Regions from separate parts of the Metabacillus sp. 22489 genome, predicted to be linked through region 3. Evidence: riboswitches for the same ligand, from Rfam matches in the RefSeq annotation. Region 3 holds a riboswitch; each other region holds the start of a gene.
The links. A riboswitch is a leader RNA that binds a small molecule or an ion and turns the genes downstream of it on or off. The one in region 3 is predicted to bind cyclic di-GMP.

Region 1 (7,487 bases), on a different contig from region 3:
CAGCTTGCTGTTAACAAGAGGGGGATAAAGGATGTGGATTGAGACTTTTAAAAATTTTATATTTATTGCGTTAGAATTAACGGTTTTATTTATCGTCATTTCCTTTCTCATTAGTCTTTTACAAGGATATATCCCTTATAAAAAAATCGAGAAAAAATTGTCGGGTAAAAATAAAGTTTTAGCTGCATTCGTAGCGATCGCATTTGCTTTTATAACACCATTTTGCTCATGCTCTACAATCCCAGTAGTAGTAAATATGTTGAAAAAGAAAATGCCTTTTGGAATCGTCATGATTTTTCTTTTTGCTTCATCAGTACTAGACCCAACAATTATTACGATCATGGGAGTTGTTCTTGGGTGGAAGGTAACGATTGTTTATACGGTAGTGACAAGTATTTTCTCAATTGTTATTGGTTTTGTTCTTGAAGCATTGGGATTTGAAAAGTATGTAAAAAATGTTGTGATGTCTGGTTATGAGGAAGGCAATAAAAAATTTAATATGAAATTAGCATTCGAAGAAACAATAGCTCTAATGAAAAGTGTTTATCCATATCTCATTATCGGTGCAGCAATAGGAGCAATCATTCATGGATTAGTACCAACTGAATGGATTTCAACAGCTTTTGGTGATGATCATTGGTGGTTGATTCCAATTGCCGCAATTATAGGGATCCCATTATATATACGATTATCAAGTATGATCCCGATCTCACAGATTCTTATTATGAAAGGGATGGCATTAGGTCCTGTTATGGCTATGATGATTAGCTCAGCGGGTGCAAGCTTGCCTGAGGTCATTTTATTAAAGTCAATCTTTAAACGGGAATTAGTTTTCACTTTTGTATTATCGGTGGTAACAATGTCAACATTATCAGGTTTTATCTTTTATTTCATTTAAAGAAATGGGGGAAATATATATGTTTAATTTATTCAAAAAGGATTCTATGAAAGATGCAAATTGTTGTAATGTAGTGATTAAAGAGGTAGAAGAAAACAAGGAAGAAAGCAAAAATTGCTGTTCAGCTGAAACGGAAAAAGAAAAATTGTAGATAACATTAGAACATTCAAAGCGAAAGGTCTCCTTGATTTGGAGACCTTAGCTTGTTGTTATTCACCAGTTTTAGCAAAACGCTCAATTCTTTCTCCAATTTCGTCACGAACACGTTGGAAGAAAGCCCATTTTTCTTCATCTGTTCCTTCAGCCTTAGCAGGGTCATCAAATCCCCAATGCTCGCGTTTTACATGTGGTGGTGTCATTGGGCATTTATCTGCAGCATCTCCACATAAAGTAACAACTAAATCAGCATTATTTAATATTTCCGGATCAATGATATCAGACGTTTGATTTGAGATATCAATTCCCACTTCTTTCATTGCTTTCACAGCATTTGGATTTAAGCCATGAGCCTCAATTCCAGCACTATATACATTCCACCCCTCAGCTAAATATTTTTTTGCCCAGCCTTCTGCCATTTGGCTTCTGCAAGAGTTTCCAGTACATAAGAAGTAAATTGTTTTTTTCGCCATGTTGTTTGCTCCTTTTTAAGTAAATTTAATGGATGATAAGTAACCAAATATATAAACCAACTAGGGTAATGAACAAGGTTGGAATTGTTAAAATAATTCCAGTTTTAAAGTATGTTCCCCAAGAGATTTTTACATTTTTTAATGATAAAACATGAAGCCATAGTAATGTAGCCAGTGAACCTATCGGTGTAATCTTTGGTCCTAAATCAGAACCTATGACATTTGCATAAATAAGCGCTTCTCTTATAACACCTGTTGAGCTAGTATCGGAAATAGCGAGCGCATCGATCATAACGGTTGGCATGTTATTCATAATTGAAGATAAAATAGCTGCAATAAAACCCATACCAACAGTAGCTGTAAATAATCCTTGGTCTGCAACAGCCTGAATCATGTCAGCTAAAACATCTGTTAAACCGACATTTCTTAAGCTATAAACAACAACGTACATTCCGATGGAAAAAAATACGATTGCCCAAGGTGCTCCTTTAATAACGGTTTTTGTGTTAACGGCTGAACTTCTTTTTGCCATCATTAGAAAGAAAATCGCAACGATTCCAGCAATGAAAGAAACTGGAATTCCGAATGACTCACTTACAAAATAACCAATAAGCAAGATTCCCAAAACAATCCATGACAATTTAAACATCTTTTTATCGCGAATCGCTTCTACTGGTTTTTTTAATTGCGTTAAGTCATATTCTTTTGGGATGCTTTTACGGAAAAAGAGATATAAAACCAAGATACTAGCACCCAATGAGAAAAAGTTCGGAATGATCATTCTTGATGCAAATTCAACAAAACCAATATTGAAAAAGTCAGCTGATACAATGTTAACAAGGTTACTTACCACTAATGGAAGTGAAGTAGTATCAGCAATAAAGCCGCTTGCGATAATAAATGGGAACACCATTTTTTCACTAAAGTTTAAATTTCTTACCATCGCTAACACAATGGGTGTAAGAATTAATGCAGCCCCATCGTTTGCGAAAAAGGCAGCAACAATAGCTCCGAGAATACTAACATAAACAAACATTCTAATCCCGTTACCTTTTGCGGCTCTTGCCATGTGTAAGGCTGACCATTCAAAAAATCCAATCTCATCTAAGATTAGTGAAATAATAATAATTGCAACGAAAGCTAGTGTTGCATTCCATACAATCGATGTCACATCAATGACATCTTTAAAATCTACAACACCTACAAGTAGAGCAAGAATCGCTCCGCCACATGCAGACCAACCGATAGATAACCCTTTTGGCTGCCATATGACAAGTGTAAGTGTGAGTATAAAAATCACTGATGCTAAAATAACTGATGTCATGAATTTAATCCTCCATTACTCACATGAAATTCGTAATCCTTGTTCCTCTAGTTCTTTGATACGATAATCTTGATTCGGCAGGTATTGAAGGATATTTTCGACTAAAGAATAATGATCACTATCTTTATTTAATGAATAGATAATCCATTGCCCTCTTCTCGTTTCTTTGACAATTCCAGCATCCTTTAATTTGCGAAGATGTTGACTAATGGCAGGCTGACTTGCCTTAAAAACCTCAACAAATTCACATACACAGCAATCATTTGAATCCAGCATTTTCACCATTGTTAATCTAGTTTTGTCACCTAAAAGCTTTAAAACTGATGCTGTTTTTTCTATATCAATTGTCGCTTCTTTCATTATTACACCTCCCGAATTCATCCGCATATTAATATATAATAATTTACTTATATGTTCAATGACTTAATATATTTTTTCCTATTGTTCCTTCGTTCAAACGAAGTGAAGTGTGATGATGAAGTGTTGAAATATGGCTGGTGTAGACTTCTACTACTAGAATTACCAGTAATGGAGTTTGTGAAGATAATTTTACAAAATTAAATGAATGGTGTAGATAAATGGCCTAGTATACAGGAAGGTATCGAGGACCAAATAAAATTGATGAATTTATTAGAAGAAACAAATGAGAGAAAAGGTGAACGATCATTACTGGAAAAGGGAAAAGAATATTTATAAATAAACGACTATGTCCTTTTATAACAAAAACAGTCTCCCCCAGCAGCGCAGAGGACTGGGGGAATAAAAATGAGTTATGCACTAGCTATTGATTGATTCTATTCATAAACTTTCATTGGCAAATTTGTTAGAGATTGACCCGTAGCTGAAACTGTCAAATTGTTCTCTAATTCAAACCCAGAAACTGCTTCAATCCGAGAGAACCTTTGAATAAATGCCTCTAGTGCAAGCTTCATTTCTAATCGTGCCAGTGGTGCGCCTAAACAGAAGTGTGGTCCATTACCGAATGTTAGGTGCTTTTTATTGTTTGCACGATGAATATTCATCGTGAATGGATCTTCAAACATATCAGGATCCATATTACATGCACTCATCCAAGCAATGACGACATCACCTTTTTTTAAATCAACACCTAATAGATTATTGTCTTGTTTAACGGTGCGATCTCTACGTGACATGTGGAATCGGAAACGAAGCATTTCTTCAACAGCATTTGGAACAAGTTCAATCTTGTTTCTTAGCTCTTCATAAATCGATGGATCATCGTATAGCAATGAATAGAACGTATTGGCTATCGCGTGGCTTGTCGTTTCGACACCAGCACCTAAAAGCAACATTGTTGCCTGAACGATTTCTTCATCCGTAAATCTTTCGTCATCAACTTCAGCTCGAATTAAATCAGAAATAATATCATCAGTTAGATTTCCCCGTTTTTGTACGACAATTGGGTAAAGAAACTCAAAATATTCCTTCGCTGCCTTTTGCTTTTCTAATTCAATATCTTCCAGTCTTTCTCTATCGTAAGGCTGGAAAAGAATATCAACCCATTTCTTAAACTGATATCTGTTTTCGAGCGGAACGCCAAATAAGTCAGCGATGACTAGACTAGGTAATGGAGAAGCAAGGGCATCAACAATATTTACAACTGAATTTTCTTGAATTTCTTCAACAAGCTCTTTTGCAATTTGTTGAATACGAGGTTCCCAGTTTTTTAAACTGCGAGGGGTGAAGGCTGCTGCTAACAAAGAACGACTTTTTCGATGCATGGGTGGATCAACATTTGTAAGGTTTGTGATGGATGAAGGATTTTGTTGTTTGTGATTTGAGCCTACGAAAATAGTTGTTCTTGTTCCTTCACTTGAGAAAACTTCATAATTGCTTAATACCTGTTTCACGTGTTCATATTTAAACACATTCCACGTATTTGTACCTTCGTGGAAATACACAGGGTGATTGAGAAGCATCTCTTTATACCATTTGATAGGAAAAAACTCTTCTGCACGTGATTTGAAATTTGTGATTTCATTTACAGGAATAACTTCTTTCGTGATCATGTTTTTATTCCTCCCTCAAGTTACAGTAGTTTGACAATCAGTGTAGCGAAGGCACCAAGAATTTAGTTTGCATCATCTTACACTGATTTGTAGTGAATCTACATCCTCCGTTCGTTACAGTATGGTCACATAGTATGATTTATCCTAAACATTCTCTACTTAATTCGATGTGACCTATTTTCACCTTACTTTAATCAAGAAAATTCTTAAAGAGTACATAGTATGAAGGGGATTTCTAAATATGTATAGGACAAGAAGCCTGAAAATCTAGTATTTCTAAGCTTTTGTAGGTGTAATTTCACTTGTATAATATATGCTAAAAGAAATCTATCGTTTAATAATAGAGAGGGATAGACAAGGGAAAGAGAATGGAGGATTATATTAGATAAATGAATAGTTTAGTAAATAATAAAAACATCGATGGAATCATGCGAAATCATAGAATCCTTGTTGAAAGTAGAGGACATAGTCATAAAATTTTCTTGCTAACTTTTCAATACCTTCTTTAATACCTGAAAGCTTCAGTATTGCTCGTCGTTCTCTTTCACCGTGAAGATTTTCTTCAATTAGATTAGTTGTTTCTTCTTGAACTCCTATCCAACTAAGTACAGTTTCTTAAAAATGTTTCTATACCGAGAGAAGTCCTCCTCTAAAGTAATGATTGAGGACTTCTTTTTCTATAAAGTAAATATAGGGCTACGTTAGCTGTTTATAAAATAGCTTACAATCTTCACCTAATTCATTTGGTAAGTATTTTAAAACCGGATCCTTTGCATATGAGTAAGCAATCGGAACCCCTTTACAATCCAATGGCATGTGGTAATTTAATCGTACGTTCATTTTCTGTGAACGGTGATTTGGAGCTGTTGAGAAAATATATTGATAACCTCGATTTTTACAAATTTCCTCTAAGAGATGCCTCATTTCGGCTGCTATGTACATTTTGTTTTTTTCCAGCATCACTCCGGTTAGAAAAATACGGATATGTTTTTCCTTTACGATTTTTCTTCCTAATTTATTGTAAATATATTGCTCATACTTTTTTACTAAATAGCGGGTAATCTGATTTATTTTATTAAAAGGAGCAAAATCACCTTTTAGTAGGGGAGGATCTAATTCTATTGTCTGAAAGGACTCGGCAGCAACGGCTCCAATCACTTTCCCAGTACATTTCTCTCTAGCGATGATGGTTAAACCTTGATTAACTGTTTGTTTAAGGAAATCAAAAATAAACTCTTTCATCGTTTCATATGATATTTTCAATAATAAAACGACTGGTTCTACAATGAAGGCATTTCCAGATTTAACACCTGAGAATGTTTTGGCTAAGCATTCAGCTACTTCAATTAATAGCTCTTCGTCTGATACAGGTAAAACCTCATACACGTAATGCTTTTTAGCTATTATTGCACCTTCAATATCGATGTTTGTGTTTGTCTGATCTTCTGAGATACCTTTCATTGGCATAGTCAAGCTTCGATTCCCCCTTCAAAATTTTTAAGCAACAAAAAAACTCCACCTTGAATAAGACGGAGTTTCCGTCGTATTCGGTAACTGGCTGGCATGGTGTATAATGAAAAATCTACACTTTAGCCCCTCTAGCTTTGCGTCCCCATTTTTCAATGAGTTTGCCATTATCGTACGTTAAAAAACTATGAAAAAAGCGTTCCTACTATTATCACAGAATCAAGAATTTTAGAACTATGATAATTCAAATGTAGTATACACAATAGTTGAACGTCAACAAATTTTGCCAATTTTCGCTAAAAATAGGAATATATAATCATTGATTATCGTGAGTTTATCATGCATTTTTTGAGTGTGAAAACAAATGATTTTTATCAAGATGTTTGTAATGAAGCATAAGAGTTAACGTGTTTTTCGTAAATAGCTATAAGGCTTTTTATTTATTAGAAATATGATAGATTTATAACTGTTTACTTGTACTTTAGAACTATTAAAAAAGGATTTTATTTAGAAAGGCAAAAGCTACTGATAACATAGTCCGTAGTTATTTAGCTTATAAATCAAAGGTATGCTTGCAAAAAGTGTGTATATTTTGGAAGTACTCCATAATTGTTTGGATACATGCCTTCATCTGTCCTTTCAAATCGATATCTCCCTTTTTTTATTACCTTAATGAAGTGAATGAATGGAAAAAACATGAAACCTTTTATCTGAATGACCGTAAAGTTTAATAAGAGATTTAATTTGGAGGGAAAGGCATTGGCAATATTAGTTGATATGTTAAATATTCTTGTTTATCTCCCTTTTTTAAAGGCTGATGAAGAAGACATAGAGAGTGTGTTAAAGCAATTAAAAAAGCACGAATGGTTCCGGGAATATTTAATAGATGAACGATATCGAAAACTAATTGTTCATGATAAAGATGTTCGGCAATTGATTGGAAAGTTTAATCCTAATAAGCTTGCTAGCAGCTCTTATCATGTGAAATGTCAAATGAAATTACATAGGGTTTTAGAAAATAAGTTACGTAATGCTGGATAGAATGTGAATTGCTTAGGAGATTGATGGGCTTATTTGTTACTTATATTCAAGTTATAGATTTGATTCAAAGGAGAGTACAACATGGATATCGATTTTCT
Region 2 (7,487 bases), on a different contig from region 3:
CGGCGGATTTATCCTCTTCTTCGCCAGCGGTCTTATCTACATCAACAAAAAGGCAGTGTGAGTAGCAATTTGGGGACTGTCCCCAAAACAGTGCAGTCCCCAAAGTTTTAACACAAGTAACACCGTTTGGGGGACTGTCCCCAAATCAACGAAATCCCCCTATTAATGTGCCACAAACCTTATTCTATCAAGATTGGGGACAGTCCCCCACTTTAATGACATTAGCTCAATTCCCTTGTAAAACATCCTTTTCGGGGACTGTCCCCCCTCCCATCCTCTCTCCCACCAAAAGGGACTAATTACCTACCCAACGGGGACTGTCCCCAAAAATCTATTAAAATTATCTGGAAAATGCGAAACTTTCTCCTATTTAATTCGTATTAGGTGTTGTGAGATGATTATAGTATGTTTAAGGATATGAAGTTGAGGTGGGTGCATGAGTTTTTTTAGCAGGTTGTTTGGAAAGAAGGACGATGCTCCTAGGTCCGTCGAGGAACGGAATGTATTTAACCTTCAGCCAAATGATATTGTGACATATGATTTAGAGGATTATAAGGTTGTTGGAAAGATTAGTTATGATGACCATGGCTTCAAATGGTATGCATACCAGCTTGAAGGTGTCGCAAAAACGATTTGGTTAAGCGTTGAGATGGACGATGAGCTTTACCTTGGTATTTATGAAAAGGTAAAATTAAAGCTGGATGAACCGATCCCGAAAAAAATTCGTCATGAGGGAATTACTTATTACCTTGATGAATCAGGGAAAGCACGCGTAACTGGCATAGGAAGAAATCAGAATATTAATGGTATGATTTGTGAGTACTATGATTATTGTGATGAAGAAGAAGAAAAGTACCTCTCTGTTGAAAAATGGGGAAGCGAAATTGAAGTAAGTGCTGGTTATGATATTGAAGAATATGAATTAAAATTTATTGCAAGCAAATAGGAGGAATAAACAATGTTCAAATTTTTTAAACGTGTAAAAACAGTTGTTGACTCAGAGCTTAATGCATTATTAGACAAAGCAGAAGATCCAGTAAAAATGCTAGACCAATTTATGCGCGATATGGAATCAGATATTCGCGAGGCAGAAGCAGCTGTTGCTAAGCAAATTGCCAATGAAAAAATGCTGCAAAAGAAATATGAAGAAGCACAAAAAATGGTTGAAAAGCGTGAAGAACAAGCGCTTAAAGCAGTTGAAGCTGGAAACGATGATTTAGCTCGCCGCGCGCTAGAGGATAAAAAGCTTCACACACAAACAGCGGAAACATTAAAGGAATCATACGAACGTGCGAAGCTTGATTCTGAAGCTGTGCGTAAAAAGCTTGATGAAATGAAGGCTGAATATTATCAAATGAAGCTAAAAAAGGATTCCTTAAAAGCTCGTGCGGAATCTGCGAAGGCAAAAACAAAAATGAACCGTACCCTTTCTGGTATTGGTTCTGACGAATCAAAACGAGGCTTCGAACGAATGGAAGAAAAGGTTCTCCAATTTGAAGCAGAAGCAGAAACAAGTGAAGACTTACGCTCTTCAAACAAAAGCCTTGATGATGAATTCGAATCATTAGAAAAAAATGATGTTGATGACGAGCTTGCTGCGTTAAAACGTAAATTAGGAAAAGAGTAACAACCTATTACGTACACACTACAAGTGAATCAAACAAATACGTATGAAGGGACTGTTTCAACGTGAGGGCTCATCCTTACTAAAAACAGCCCCTTTATCATGAAAACAAATTCATATTCCAAAATGAAAGAGGGTGAGTCAATGAAAAAACCACTTCTTTTTGTTATGCTATCTTTTTCACTCCTTTTAGCCGCTTGTGGAAATATTGAAGGATCAACGAGCGGAACGATTTTCAAAGATGAAATAGCCGAATATATCGATACGAATTATATCCTTCAAGACGTTGTCACAGGTCAGTCAGGATCAAATGACATCTCAGAAATCTACCTCGCAGAAAACAAATCAATCGATGAAGTGTCAAAAGAACTACAGGATCATGAAAAACCACGTGAAATAAGCGAAAAGGTCAATAATAAGCAAGTCCTTATTTACCAGGATGTTTTTATTAGTCTAACTCTTTCTGAAGAAAATCAGGATGACACAATGGTCGAAATATCCTCCTATGACTTTGTCCGGAACAATTATCATCCTAATTATTTCAATGGATTATTTGCATTATGGATTTTAGATGATATTCTTAGGGACGATAATTGGGCAAACAAAAGGGAAAGAAAATGCTCTGCAACAAATGATGACTGCTATGAAGGATATGGAGCATCAGGCGGTACATATAAAAGTTCAACAAGCGGTTCCACTTCTGTAAGAGGAAGTACGTCAACCGTTCGTGGTGGCGGACCTGGTGCTGGAAAATAAATTTTCACTAGGAGCAAAAAGAGTCAAGAGGGAACCTCAGGAACTCAACCGAAAGCAACAAAATTTGTCATTATAGCTTTCACAAAAAAATGAATATGAGAAAGGATGAATCAGATGGAACCATTTATTTTAACGGCTGTCTACTTCGTAATCGCCATTATTATTGTACTTATTGGATTAGTTATTTTCGAATTCCTTACAAAGAAATATAAAGACTGGGATGAGGTACTAAACGGAAACCACGCTGTCTCTCTTTCGATTGGCGGGAAAATCGTCGGTATCTGTATTATTCTATCCTTCTCGATTTACCATAGTGCGAATGTGTTAGATACACTGATTTGGGGCGCATACGGAATTTTATTGCAAATGGTTGCTTATCTTCTATTTGAGCTTTTCACAAGAAAATTCTCTGTTGAAGAACAATTGCAAAAGGGAAACATTTCAGTCGGCATTATCAGCATGTGTGTATCGATCGGCCTTGGATTTGTCATCGGTGCATCGATTACGTAACATAAGGAGACGACTTTTATAGTGAGTGAGAAAAAGAATAAACAAAGCAAAGCGATTTATTGGGCTTCAGGGATCGTTTCCGTTTGCGGGATTATCTTCGAGGTTCTATTCGGCGCAGCTGGTTCTTATTTACTTGGTGATGGTGTAAAGCAATACACCCTCACCATTTCTCTTTTTCTAACAGGAATGGGAATCGGTGCGTCAATAAGTGAAAGAGTAACAAAAAATTTAATTTTATCATTTGTTTGGATTGAATATCTCATTGGAATTCTAGCCGGATTTTCAACCTTCCTCCTCTTCGGGGTATCCGCGTTTTTAAGCGAAGGAATGGATTCATTATTCCTTTATACGATTACATTAGTTGTTGGAGGATTAACAGGTGTTGAATTACCGATTTTAATTCGTAAAGCAAATGAAATTGGTGTCACCGTTCAAAAAAGTACTGCACGAGTGCTTTTTTCAGACTACGCAGGTGGATTAATTGGTGGTATCCTCTTCGTCTACTTGTTTCGACCAGAGTTTGGCCTAGTGAAAACAGCGTTTATCGTAGCATTAATTAATGTCATCGTGGCACTCTGGATCCTTCTCTATTTTAAAAAGGAAATAAAAACGTTCAAACGCCATTTTACAGCTGGGATTGCAATCTTCCTTCTGCTCATCGTCGGGATATTTTTCGGTGAGGAAACAGCGTTTACGTTTGAACAAAAGCTTTACCGAGACCCGATAATTTATACAGAGCAAACCGCCTACCAGCAAATCATTTTAACGAAGGAACAAGGTGATTTGCGGCTTTTCCTTGATGGTCAGCTGCAATTTAGCTCAACTGATGAGCATCGCTATCATGAGACACTTGTTCATCCTACAATGGCAACAGCGGAGAAAAGAGAAAACATTCTTATTCTTGGCGGCGGTGACGGCTTAGCCTTACGCGAGCTGCAAAAATATGATGAGGTTAAATCGATGACACTCGTAGACCTTGATCCAAAGGTCGTTGAGCTCGGTAAAACGAATCGTGATATCGTCACATTAAATAAACATTCGTATGAGGATGAACGTGTCAATGTTGTTAACGAGGACGCGTTTCAATATTTAAAAAGGGACAAGCAATTTTACGACGTCATTCTCGTTGATTTGCCTGACCCGAATAATGAATCATTGAACAAGCTGTATACACTTGAGTTTTATCAGCTGCTGCGAAATCATTTAACACCAGGCGGCTCAATGATGATCCAGGCAACGAGCCCAACGTTTGCAACAGAGGTTTATTGGTCGATTAACCAAACCGTTCAGGCTGCTGACCTACAAACAGCCAACCTTCACGTAGATGTCCCAAGCTTTGGAGATTGGGGATTTGTTCTTGCGAAACGAGAGCCCGTCAACCTAAAAGATGCAAAAATAACCGTCGAAACGGAATTTTTAACGAATGATGTCCTCGATGGTCTTACAACGTTCGGCAAGGATATTGACAAAGATATCGTCGATGAAAAGGGGCGAAAAGTACCAATCGAAACAAACACACTAACCCGTCCAACGATTATCGAAAAATACGAAAAAGCATGGAAAAGCTACTAAAGCAAAGCGAGCAACCTCTTGGGGACAGTCCCCAATGAAGGATGCTCGTTTTTATTATATTTGTTTGTCGACAAATTACGACAATTTCACATATAATCTAGGAAAAAAGAATGATGTGATGAGGCATTTTATGATAGAATGTAAGAAAAAATAGAATTATTCTACTAAAAAGGCAAACTCATCGAAAGGTGAAGACGCAAAGCTACAGACCTAAAGGAAACTATGGTGGCTGAGTTACCAAAGGAATAGCGAAAAAGGTTATTACCAATGGGAAATAGCCTTTTTTATTTACACAATTTACTTTTAGTGACTAACTGTGAGGTACTACGATGTTAAAATCAAAGCGTTCAGCCTACTTATTCTTTTTCATTCTTATTGCAGTATACTACGCTAGTCTCATTTTATTTCACGACAATCTCTGGATGAGAGCCTTTATCGCATCCTTTCTTCCCATTGTCGCAGGCCTTGTAAGCTTTTCTTGGACGTTTAAAGCTTATCAAACGATGGCAGATAAAAATCGCTATTTTTGGCTCCTATTTAGTATTGGGATTTTATTTTTTACGCTATTTCATTTCACCTTATTATGTTTTCTTTTAACTAACCGGACACACAATATAGAAATCGCTATCATTTTATTATCCGCTTATTTTCTATTTCTTACCGGGTTAGCATATAAAATTAGACAAATCAAAACAAATCCAAATCGTCCTTTTTTCTTTAATCTCATCATCTTTATGACAGTTGTCATGACGGTTAGTATTCATTACATCGTAAATCCTATTTTGCCTTATAGAAATTTCTCGCTTTTCTCAACGATTATTTCGTTATGCTTTCCAGTCATCATTTGGAGCATATCATTTACAATCACTTACTTATTCTATCTGTTTCCCGCTATCCAAGATAAAAGGTCTTCCCTTTTTATTATGGGCGGCTCTATTATTCTAGTTATCGCGGATGTCATCTATATTTTCCAAAATCTAAAAAATGATTTTTTGCCAGGGAATATGACTGATCCATTGTTAACGATTGCCATCTTAATCATTGGACTTGGAGGCTTGTACACGAAGGAAAAGGCAAATGAGCGAGAATGGTTTACAGATACGTTAACAAAAAATAATGGCTATATCTTCCCTTACTTAAGCGTCATGATTTTACTCGTCCTTTATTTAGAAAGCACAAACTGGTATTTTAATTCCCTTACGATCGGTCTTTGCCTAACCTTGTTTTTAATTATTGGCAGGCAAATTCTTTTAGTAAGAAAAAATTATTTATTAATTGCTGAATATCATCATTTAGCATACCACGATCCTCTTACAGGCTTATACAATCGCGCAAAATTAACAGAGGATTTTACCCAGCTTCAAGAAAAAGTGGATTCAAGCCCGAACCCAATTGCATTGCTTTTATTCGATTTAGATCGATTTAAAAATATCAATGATTCGTTTGGACATTATATTGGCGATAGCCTATTAGAAGAAGTGGCGAAAAGACTAAAATCAATCGCAAAGGAAAGTGCACGCATTTACCGAATGGGTGGCGATGAATTCATCTTTCTAGTAGTCAATACGACAAAAGACGATAGTATCACAACAGCTAAACAGATTCTAGCTGAATTTTCTAGGCCATTTAAAATTGCTGACTATGACATAACGATAACACCGAGTATTGGCATCAGCATGTATCCAGAAAACGCAGCAAACCCTGTCTCTTTACTTAAAAATGCTGATGCCGCCATGTATTTAGCTAAGGAAAAAGGAAAAAATAACTACCAATTTTATTGCTCTCAGCTAAATGAAACGATGAATCGAAAAATGCTGCTTGAAACTGAGCTGCGTAACGCCATTGGAAAAAATCAGCTGCAGCTCTATTATCAGCCTAAAATTGATTTGAAAACGAGAAAATTAGTTGGTATGGAGGCATTATTACGTTGGCAACACCCTACATTAGGGGTCATTGCACCAAGTGAGTTTATTCCGATTGCTGAGGAATCTAGACAAATTATTAGCATTGGCGAATGGGTGCTTATGACAGCCTGCAAGCAAAATAAACTGTGGCAGAATAGCGGGCTCCCCTATCTTTCTGTTTCCGTCAACGTCTCTGTCCGCCAATTTCAAGACAGTGATTTTTTATTAACGGTTAAAAGGGTCATTACTGAATCTGGACTTGATCCACAGTACTTAGAACTGGAAATAACAGAAAGCATCATGCAAAACATGAATGAATCGCTACTGATTTTATCCGGGCTAAGAAAGCTTGGAGTAAAGCTATCGATTGATGACTTTGGAACAGGCTATTCGTCCTTGCATGTTTTAAAGGAGCTTCCAATTGATACGCTAAAAATTGATAAATCATTTATTGACAATATTTCAGATCCAAAAAATCAGTCGATGGTAAAAACAATTATTGATTTAGGATTAAATTTCAACTTAAATATCGTTGCTGAAGGAATTGAGCATGAGCATCAAGCACAGGTTCTTTCAAGCTTCAACTGCAGCTATGGACAAGGCTATCTCTTTTCAAAACCAATTCCGACTGAACAATTCAATCATCTACTCATACAAATAAAAATAGGCGGAAGCACACTAGGTTGTAAGAGTACGAATTTTTAAAAAGGGAAAGATAAATAAGGACATATCCTATGTTATTAGACTAATAGGGTATGTCCTTTTCTTATCCTGAATTTCCCCACTACCTTTAGCATGAAGCAGAAATGACTTAATTTAAGTGACTATAGTTCCAGCTCATCTAACCTTCCCATTAGCTTTTTATAGCTCACCAAGGTTTCTTTATCAACAACTTTAGAACCAGATTGAAAATAGACAATATCCCCTGTTCCATCGTTCATTTGATTCCTTGCTTCGAGAATTCGCTTTAGATTTTTTGCGGTACCTACACTTCCTGAAATAATGTCCACCTTTTCAGGAAAGATTTCCCTTACGCTATTTTCAAAATATGGGAAATGTGTACAGCCAAGAACAATCGTTCCATACTGCTCTAAATTCAACGCACCTACCTTTTCTCTTAA
Region 3 (7,487 bases):
TGGGTTTCTTCGATATTTACGTGTTGAAACATATCGTGCTATTTTGCAAGCAAATTGGGACTTTTTTATAAAAAATAGAAAATCTGATCTTATCAATATATTAACAACTGAAATCGTTCGAACAAGCTCAGGTACGCAATCGTTTCTACAATTTATGTCATCTCTGATTTTCACGTTGATCCAAATTGGTCTAGCTTTTTTCCTTTCTCCGGCAATTACTTTATTTGTTTTACTATGTGGAATTATTTTATTAGTGTTGAATCGGAAGTTTTTAAAAACATCTATTGCACTAGGTCAGCGGAACTATCATTTAGGAAAAGAGCATTTAGCTGGGATAACAGAACAAATTAACGGCATTAAGGATGTAAAAAGCAATACATTAGAACAGTCAAGAATCAACTGGTATCAAATGATCACAAAGCAAATATTAACTGAGCAGGTAGACTATACAAAGCTGAAAATGAAAACACAATTTTATTATCGAACTGCAAGTTCTATTTTTCTCGTAATCTTTATTTATTTTGCAATAAATCTTTTTCATGCACAAGTAGCGCAGTTAATGATGATTGTATTAATTTTTTCAAGATTATGGCCGAGAGTTGCAGGGATACAAGGTTCTTTAGAACAAATGGCAACGATTCTACCAGCATTTAAAGCCGTAAAAACGATGCAATATCAATGTTATGAAGCAAAAGAAATAAATTTAGAAAATTTAAACGAGATTATGCCTCTAGAAATTACCCAGGAAATGGTTTGTGAGCAGGTTTCATTCCGCTATCATCCTACATCTGAATTTGCGCTGAAAAATATTAATCTTACTATTCCTGTTAATAAAATGACCGCAGTTGTCGGTCGTTCAGGTGCAGGGAAGAGCACACTAATTGATTTGTTAATGGGATTAAATTATCCGGAAAAGGGAAATATCGTCATCGATGGAGTTCCTTTAACAAGCGATATGGTTATCGCATTAAGAAAAGCTGTAAGTTATGTACCTCAGGAACCATTCCTTTTTAATGCAAGCATTCGGGAAAATTTATTACTTTTAGTGCCTGATGCAACTGAGGAAAGTATTTGGGATGCATTAGATTTTGCCTCTGCAGCTGAATTTGTGAGAAAGCTACCACAAGGGTTAGATACACGTATAGGTGATCGTGGTATTAAATTATCTGGGGGAGAACGACAGCGTATCGTTTTAGCTCGCGCTATCCTTCGAAAACCATCGATTCTTGTACTGGATGAAGCTACAAGTGCTCTAGATGTTGAAAATGAAGCGAAAATTCAACAATCTATTGAAAGATTGAAGGGAAGGATGACAATTATTGTAATCGCCCATCGCTTATCTACAATTCGCCATGCTGACCAAGTAATTGTTTTAGATGAAGGTGTTATTGTGCAAAAGGGGCAATACCGTCAATTGGCAAAGGATAAACGAAGCGTTTTTGGACATTTAGTTAGTAATCAATTAGAGGCAAATTATTAATTATTGGCTCTTTTGAGCTACTGATTATAAGGAGTTTTGCTCTTGAAAAGACGTATTAGATACTTGATTCTAGCAATTTTTATGTTCGTATTGTTTCTTATTGGATATACAATTTGGGATAATAATAGAATTATTGTCACCGAGGAGGAAGTTTTGATTAAAGATTTACCTCAAGAATTAGAGGGATTTACAATATTGCAAATTTCTGATTTGCATGAAAAAGAATTTGGGAAGAATCAGAAAAAATTGATCGAATTAGTTAATTCCTTACAATATGATTCGCTCGTAATAACGGGAGATTTATTAGCTGATCAAAATAGTCTGAATTATGATCCGATTTATATGTTATTTGAAGGGATTCGAAATAAGGAGCATGCATTATTTGTCCCAGGTAATACTGATCCTGTTAAAAGCTTTAATGTTAGAAAGAATAGAAGTGAAAAACATGAATTTATACAAGGATTGGAATCTCGAGGAATAAAATTATTGGATTCGAATTATTCAATTACAAAAGGAGGTTCAAAAGTTTACTTTGTGGATTTTAAAAAGTCATTACAGGCAGAGAATAATAAGAGCGAGATAGGTGGAATTGAAGCATTGCAATTAGCACGAAATGATATGTCGATCTTAAACAATTTAACAGAACAAGATGTGCTTATTGGATTGACACATTATCCAATTGTTGATATCCAAATTGACCAAATTAAAGCAAATCCTAATATGAAGTTTCATAATTTTGATTTAATTATGGCAGGACATTATCATGGCGGACAAATAAGATTACCTTTTCTTGGAGCATTATTTGTACCAGAGCCTTATTATAAACATGGTGGTTTATTTCCTCCTTCAGATCGAGTAAAAGGCTTATGGGAATATCGGCAAACTAAACAATATGTTAGTGCAGGGTTAGGAAGTAGTAAAGCCATCTCCTTTTTAGGATTCCGGTTATTTAATACTCCAGAAATAAATTTAATTAGCTTTAAAAATAGAGGTGAATAATACAATGATAATTTTTAAATGGATGATAGCCTTTTTCTAAACTTATTCTTAAATCGGATATAAATCTTAATTATATTGGAGAGAAATGGAAACTTGGTAATGAAATAGCCCCAAAGTATTGCTTTTAAATCATTTGAATAAACCTTCTTTTTCTTTTTATCAATTGTAATAAGCTTACCAATAATTTGATTTATTTCAATTGGACCAATACTTTTTGAATTTAAATCACCTTTTAAGAATACATATTTTGGATTCGCTTTATCTATGTATAATAAACGGTGTGTTAGCAATTGCCCAGAGGATGTATAGTAAAGAAGGATATCACCCCGTTTAACTGTTTTTAGATCAAATTTAGTATATCTGCAAATATTTCCTTCTTTTATAAATGGATACATCGACATACTTGATGCTGGAAGATCCATCCAGCCATATGTTTTAATTGTATGGAGCAATAAATCGATCGTGTCTTGATTAAATTGCATGAGTCACCAACCTTTTCTTCCTTCTTCCAGTGATAACTTTTCAATAAACTAGAAATATATTAGCGTTTTATTAAGAACGAGTTAATTGAAGGTTTTGCTATCATTTTCTATAGTAAGTATAACGATTATAGTACTTGCTGAAAAGAAATAAAAAGTGACAGGAAAATATCTATTTTGACAATTTCAAGAGAAGTTCATTATAAAGAACAAATAAAGAGCATAATTAGTGAAATTTCACCAATTATGCTTATGTACATTATTTATTTGTTTCATTCTTAAGCTTCCATTTATTAAATTCTAAGAATTCCCGAAATTGTTCTTTAGATACACCGGATTTCATGGCATCTTGCACTAATTTCGTCCATTCATAGTCTAGTTCATTTGAGTCATTTTCATTTTTATCTAGAAGTACATTTACAGACACTCCAAGCACTGCAGAAACCTTTTCTAAAAATTGAACAGAAGGGTTGGATTGGAGATTGCGTTCAATGGAACTAAGATAAGATTTTGCAACTCCTGCTCTTTCTGCTAATTCAGATAATGATAAATTTTTCTGTGTCCGATATTTTTTTATTCTAGGACCAATCACGTCAAGTCACCTTCCTTTTTGTTAGTTATAGTATAACATATAAAGAAGGAAAGGTTTTATATGGAGAACATAATAAGAAAAAAATTATATCAAATAGTTCTATTATTTAGGAGGATGTTCTGCTTTTGAAAAAAACTCTTTTATTTCCTCGATACTAATCCCTAGCTCGAGAGCCTCTAAAATCATTTCAACCCATTCACGATCTAATTGTCCATCCTTTTTAATTTTATCAATAAGCTCACTATTCAATATGTACCCCTCCTAAAATACTTTGATGTATTCCAGGCAGTCCAGCCGTCATAGTATGTACGATACATTAGACCTGTGACTTTGCGTCCCAATTTTTCAATAGGTTTGCCTTTATCTGTTCATATTAACGTTTTCATTATATAAATCAAAAGTCCTCTGTAGAAATAGACTTTTTGACTACAATCTCTATTATAAAAATAAATTTTCAGAATGTTTGTTGATTGGTGTCGAGGGAGTAAAATTTTATTATTCTTCGTCATTTGTAATCTATTTGTAATAATACATAGGTATTAATGCCTGAAAATGCGCTAAAAATCAGATGTTGTTATGGTAATTTAAGGAATCTTTAAATGAACTTAAAGTAACCTTATGTAAGGGATGTTGAATGTTGTCGAAGAATAGTGAATTTTGTTAGAGTGGATGATTTTTAACGTTTTGTCCTTTAAACAAAGAGAAAAAAGCAATTGGAAGACCAACTGCTACTTGAAGTTACTTAAATATAGCATTTTGCGTTAGAAAGAAGATCCCACCGTTTTGGATATTAATATGAATATGTGGTTCATATAGTTCACGTAATGCTTCTTTTTCTAATGTGTAACAATCAGGTTTTTCCTCAATGTCCTCGTAAAAATGGTCTAGTAGCTTTAGGTCATCTTCCCATCTTTTTCTCGCTGAATCAGCCCATGAATGATCCTGACTTTTAACATATTGTTCAATGAATTGTTCAATTCTCTTTAATCCACTTTGTGGTTTTATTAATGGAGTCATTGTAAAACAAAAGTCAGGTATTTTGGGTGTTAGATTAAGTTTTTCTAATTTTTCTTGGAAACCCTCTACAAGTGTCCCACTAACTAAATGTAGACCAATTGAATGAATTTCGTCTTTTTTCATATCACACTGATAGGAAACAATGATATTTACACCGATCCAGGGTTGTAAGGCAATGTTTCCGTTATTCTCATGTTCAACTTTTTCGTATAAGCGGATAAACCTGCCTAACCGTTTTGTTGCTTGAAAGATTTGATGAAGCCGTGGTGAACCAAAATGCATAAATTCACCTTTTAGATCGGAAGGGGCTTTTTGTTTGTCTGTAATAAATGTTAGTTTCATTGGGTTAGGTACACCGTTTGTTTTTTCAAGATAATGCCAATAGAATGGACGATTCATTAGCTCCTTATCCATTTCTATCGTAAGTTGCACTGTTAAGTAACCAGGGTTATTTTCTATTAGTTCACAGGAGTTAGCGTTAAAAAAACTTTCAAGAAAGTTGTGTATTTTTTGTTGTTCCATCTAATTTTTTCCACCTCTTGCAATCAAGTTGCTTTTCGTTTTTGTTCTTCTTGTGATTTTTGGGCAAAATCTAATATTGATGCTAAGTTTTCCATTTTAATTTTCATTTCACCATCAGATTTTGAGTGATACATAATTTCCTGAACATGCTCCTCAAAATTTTTTATTTCTAACCTTGTTAAAATTTCATCTAACTCTCCAATTACTTTTTCAAACAAATGAATTTTTTCATATAATAGTTTTAAAATATGCTCTTCTACAGTATTCTTCGTTGCCATATTGTAAATGTGTACGTCATGTTCTTGACCTAAACGGTGTATACGTCCAATTCTTTGTTCGAGTCTCATTGGGTTCCATGGGAGATCGTAATTTATGATATGGTGACAGAACTGTAAATTTATCCCTTCACCACCTGCCTCTGTAGCTATTAACACCTGGACTTGATTTTTAAATAAATCTTTCATCCAATCCTTTTTGCCGCGTTTGAATCCTCCACGAAACGGTACAGAGGTTATTCCGTTCTGTTTCAAAAACCATTGTAAATAAAATTGTGTTGCTCGATATTCGGTAAAGATTATAACTTTATCATTTATTTTTTTAATTAGTTCAACAACTTTAAGGGCTTTTGAATTTTGGGTGACACCGTCAATTGCGACCATTATATTTTTTATTACATCATTTGGTAAGATATTTTCAGCTTCTTCAGAGCGATCAAGCATTTTCTTCAATGTCATATAGACAGCTTCACGGCTGCTGCATGCCTCACGCTGAAGAGTCATAATTGAAAAAGCAAAAGCTGAAAATTGGTTAGAATCACGCAAAGATGTAATGGTGTCATATAATCGTTGTTCAGTCTCTGAGAATTGAATTGGGACGGTTTCAACATGTCGTTTTGGCCAATCGATACCAGTATCTCCGCGGCGGTTTCGAATCATGACCTTGTCGATAAGCTCTCGTAAGTGTTCATGGTCTTCAAGAGAGCGTTCTTTTGCTGAGAATGCTTCACTAAAGTAAGACTCATTTCCTAAATGCCCAGGCTTTAAGAGTGAAACAAGGTTGAAAATTTCTTCAATTCTATTCTGGACAGGTGTTGCTGTTAAAAGTAAGCAATATTTCTTTTTTAAATTTTGTACAAATTCATAGTTTTTGGTTTTATTATTTTTTAACTTATGTGCCTCATCAATAATAATTAAATCATATGGTTGTTCTGTAACAATTTCACGATGAGGACTGCGCTTTGCTGTATCAATCGATGAAACAACGACATCACATGATTCCCATACATAGCTCTTTTTTTGTTCAACAGCAGGGATAAAAAATTTTTCATTCAGTTCTTTTGCCCATTGGGAAACAAGTGATGCTGGAACTAAAATTAGTACTTTTTTGACAAGTCCACGAATCATATATTCTTTTAAAATTAATCCTGCTTCAATTGTTTTACCTAAACCAACTTCATCTGCTAGAATAGCTTTTCCGTTCATTTTCTCCACTACTCTTTGTGCGACCTCTAATTGATGTGGTAAAGGTGTAAAATTCGGTAGATGCTTTGGTGCCTGCAAGCCAGTAAATGAAGGGACAACTGTTTGTTGTTGGACCTCATATGCTAGCTTATAAAGGTCCCAGTTTGCCCAAGGTCCATCACTATTTAACTTTGTGAAAAATTCTTCCTGCCAGCTTGAATCAAAGTTAATCTTTACATTCATATTAATGACAATCCTTTCATTGGTTGAGGCTAGTATCTTTAGTATCGCTTGAAGTGATATCCGAAAGTCTTTTTTTGATTTTCATAGTATAACCAAATTTAATAATTATATGTGTAGTTTAGACTTTCCGAATATCTAAGAAATCATGTATTGCTGAAATACCATTTCAAATAAAAAAGAATATTTAGCTATTCTTGCCGAATTCCCCAATTTCTTTAAAGAATATGACTAGTTTTTAGAAGCTTTGTCGTCTTGAAGGAATTTGCTAGTTACTACGAAGAATTAAGTAAATAAAGTAAATAGATAAAGGGTTGGTGGAGAGAATGACAACAAAGTATGTAACAATTTCTAAAGCTGCTTCATTGATAGGGGAAAAAGTATTTATCTTAAAAAGCTGGGAGAATGAATTTTCAGAGTTTTTAACAATAGAAAGGGATAGTAACAATTCAAGATTAGTGTCTGCAGAAAACATTGAAATGTTTAGGAAGATAAAATCATTTAAAGATAACCATCTTGATACGATGACAATTAAGCAATTACTGAAGAAGCAAACGGCTATGCATCATGTCGAAAGTCAATCTACCGAAGATAACGATAAATTAAAAAATTCTCTTAATAGGATTTCTGACTTTATAGAATCAGCAGAAGTCAAGGAGTTACTCAATATAAATGATCGACTATCTAAACTAGAAGCA

Region 1: another riboswitch for cyclic di-GMP. It lies ahead of ACTJJ9_RS21095 (hypothetical protein); the one in region 3 lies ahead of ACTJJ9_RS15880 (anti-repressor SinI family protein).
Region 2: another riboswitch for cyclic di-GMP. It lies ahead of ACTJJ9_RS06395 (EAL domain-containing protein); the one in region 3 lies ahead of ACTJJ9_RS15880 (anti-repressor SinI family protein).

The regions. Positions count from the first base shown of each region.
Region 1 is NZ_JBQENT010000045.1:37,636-45,122, forward strand. It holds gene ACTJJ9_RS21060 (hypothetical protein) at 1-14, shown strand, start outside; gene ACTJJ9_RS21065 (permease) at 32-898, shown strand; gene ACTJJ9_RS21070 (hypothetical protein) at 918-1,049, shown strand; gene arsC (arsenate reductase (thioredoxin)) at 1,108-1,527, opposite strand; gene ACTJJ9_RS21080 (arsenic transporter) at 1,553-2,851, opposite strand; gene ACTJJ9_RS21085 (ArsR/SmtB family transcription factor) at 2,867-3,211, opposite strand; gene ACTJJ9_RS21090 (cytochrome P450) at 3,646-4,878, opposite strand; gene ACTJJ9_RS21095 (hypothetical protein) at 5,578-6,354, opposite strand; cyclic di-GMP riboswitch class I at 6,428-6,524, opposite strand; gene ACTJJ9_RS21100 (hypothetical protein) at 7,108-7,389, shown strand.
Region 2 is NZ_JBQENT010000007.1:95,014-102,500, forward strand. It holds gene ACTJJ9_RS06365 (ABC transporter permease) at 1-61, shown strand, start outside; gene ACTJJ9_RS06370 (DUF4178 domain-containing protein) at 437-946, shown strand; gene ACTJJ9_RS06375 (PspA/IM30 family protein) at 959-1,627, shown strand; gene ACTJJ9_RS06380 (DUF4247 domain-containing protein) at 1,769-2,380, shown strand; gene ACTJJ9_RS06385 (DUF350 domain-containing protein) at 2,495-2,890, shown strand; gene ACTJJ9_RS06390 (polyamine aminopropyltransferase) at 2,909-4,462, shown strand; cyclic di-GMP riboswitch class I at 4,624-4,704, shown strand; gene ACTJJ9_RS06395 (EAL domain-containing protein) at 4,792-7,071, shown strand; gene murI (glutamate racemase) at 7,191-7,487, opposite strand, start outside.
Region 3 is NZ_JBQENT010000027.1:43,907-51,393, forward strand. It holds gene ACTJJ9_RS15860 (ABC transporter ATP-binding protein) at 1-1,480, shown strand, start outside; gene ACTJJ9_RS15865 (metallophosphoesterase) at 1,523-2,479, shown strand; gene ACTJJ9_RS15870 (S26 family signal peptidase) at 2,494-2,961, opposite strand; gene ACTJJ9_RS15875 (helix-turn-helix domain-containing protein) at 3,218-3,550, opposite strand; gene ACTJJ9_RS15880 (anti-repressor SinI family protein) at 3,653-3,799, opposite strand; cyclic di-GMP riboswitch class I at 3,832-3,919, opposite strand; gene ACTJJ9_RS15885 (YqhG family protein) at 4,289-5,089, opposite strand; gene ACTJJ9_RS15890 (SNF2-related protein) at 5,113-6,792, opposite strand; gene ACTJJ9_RS15895 (MerR family transcriptional regulator) at 7,116-7,487, shown strand, end outside.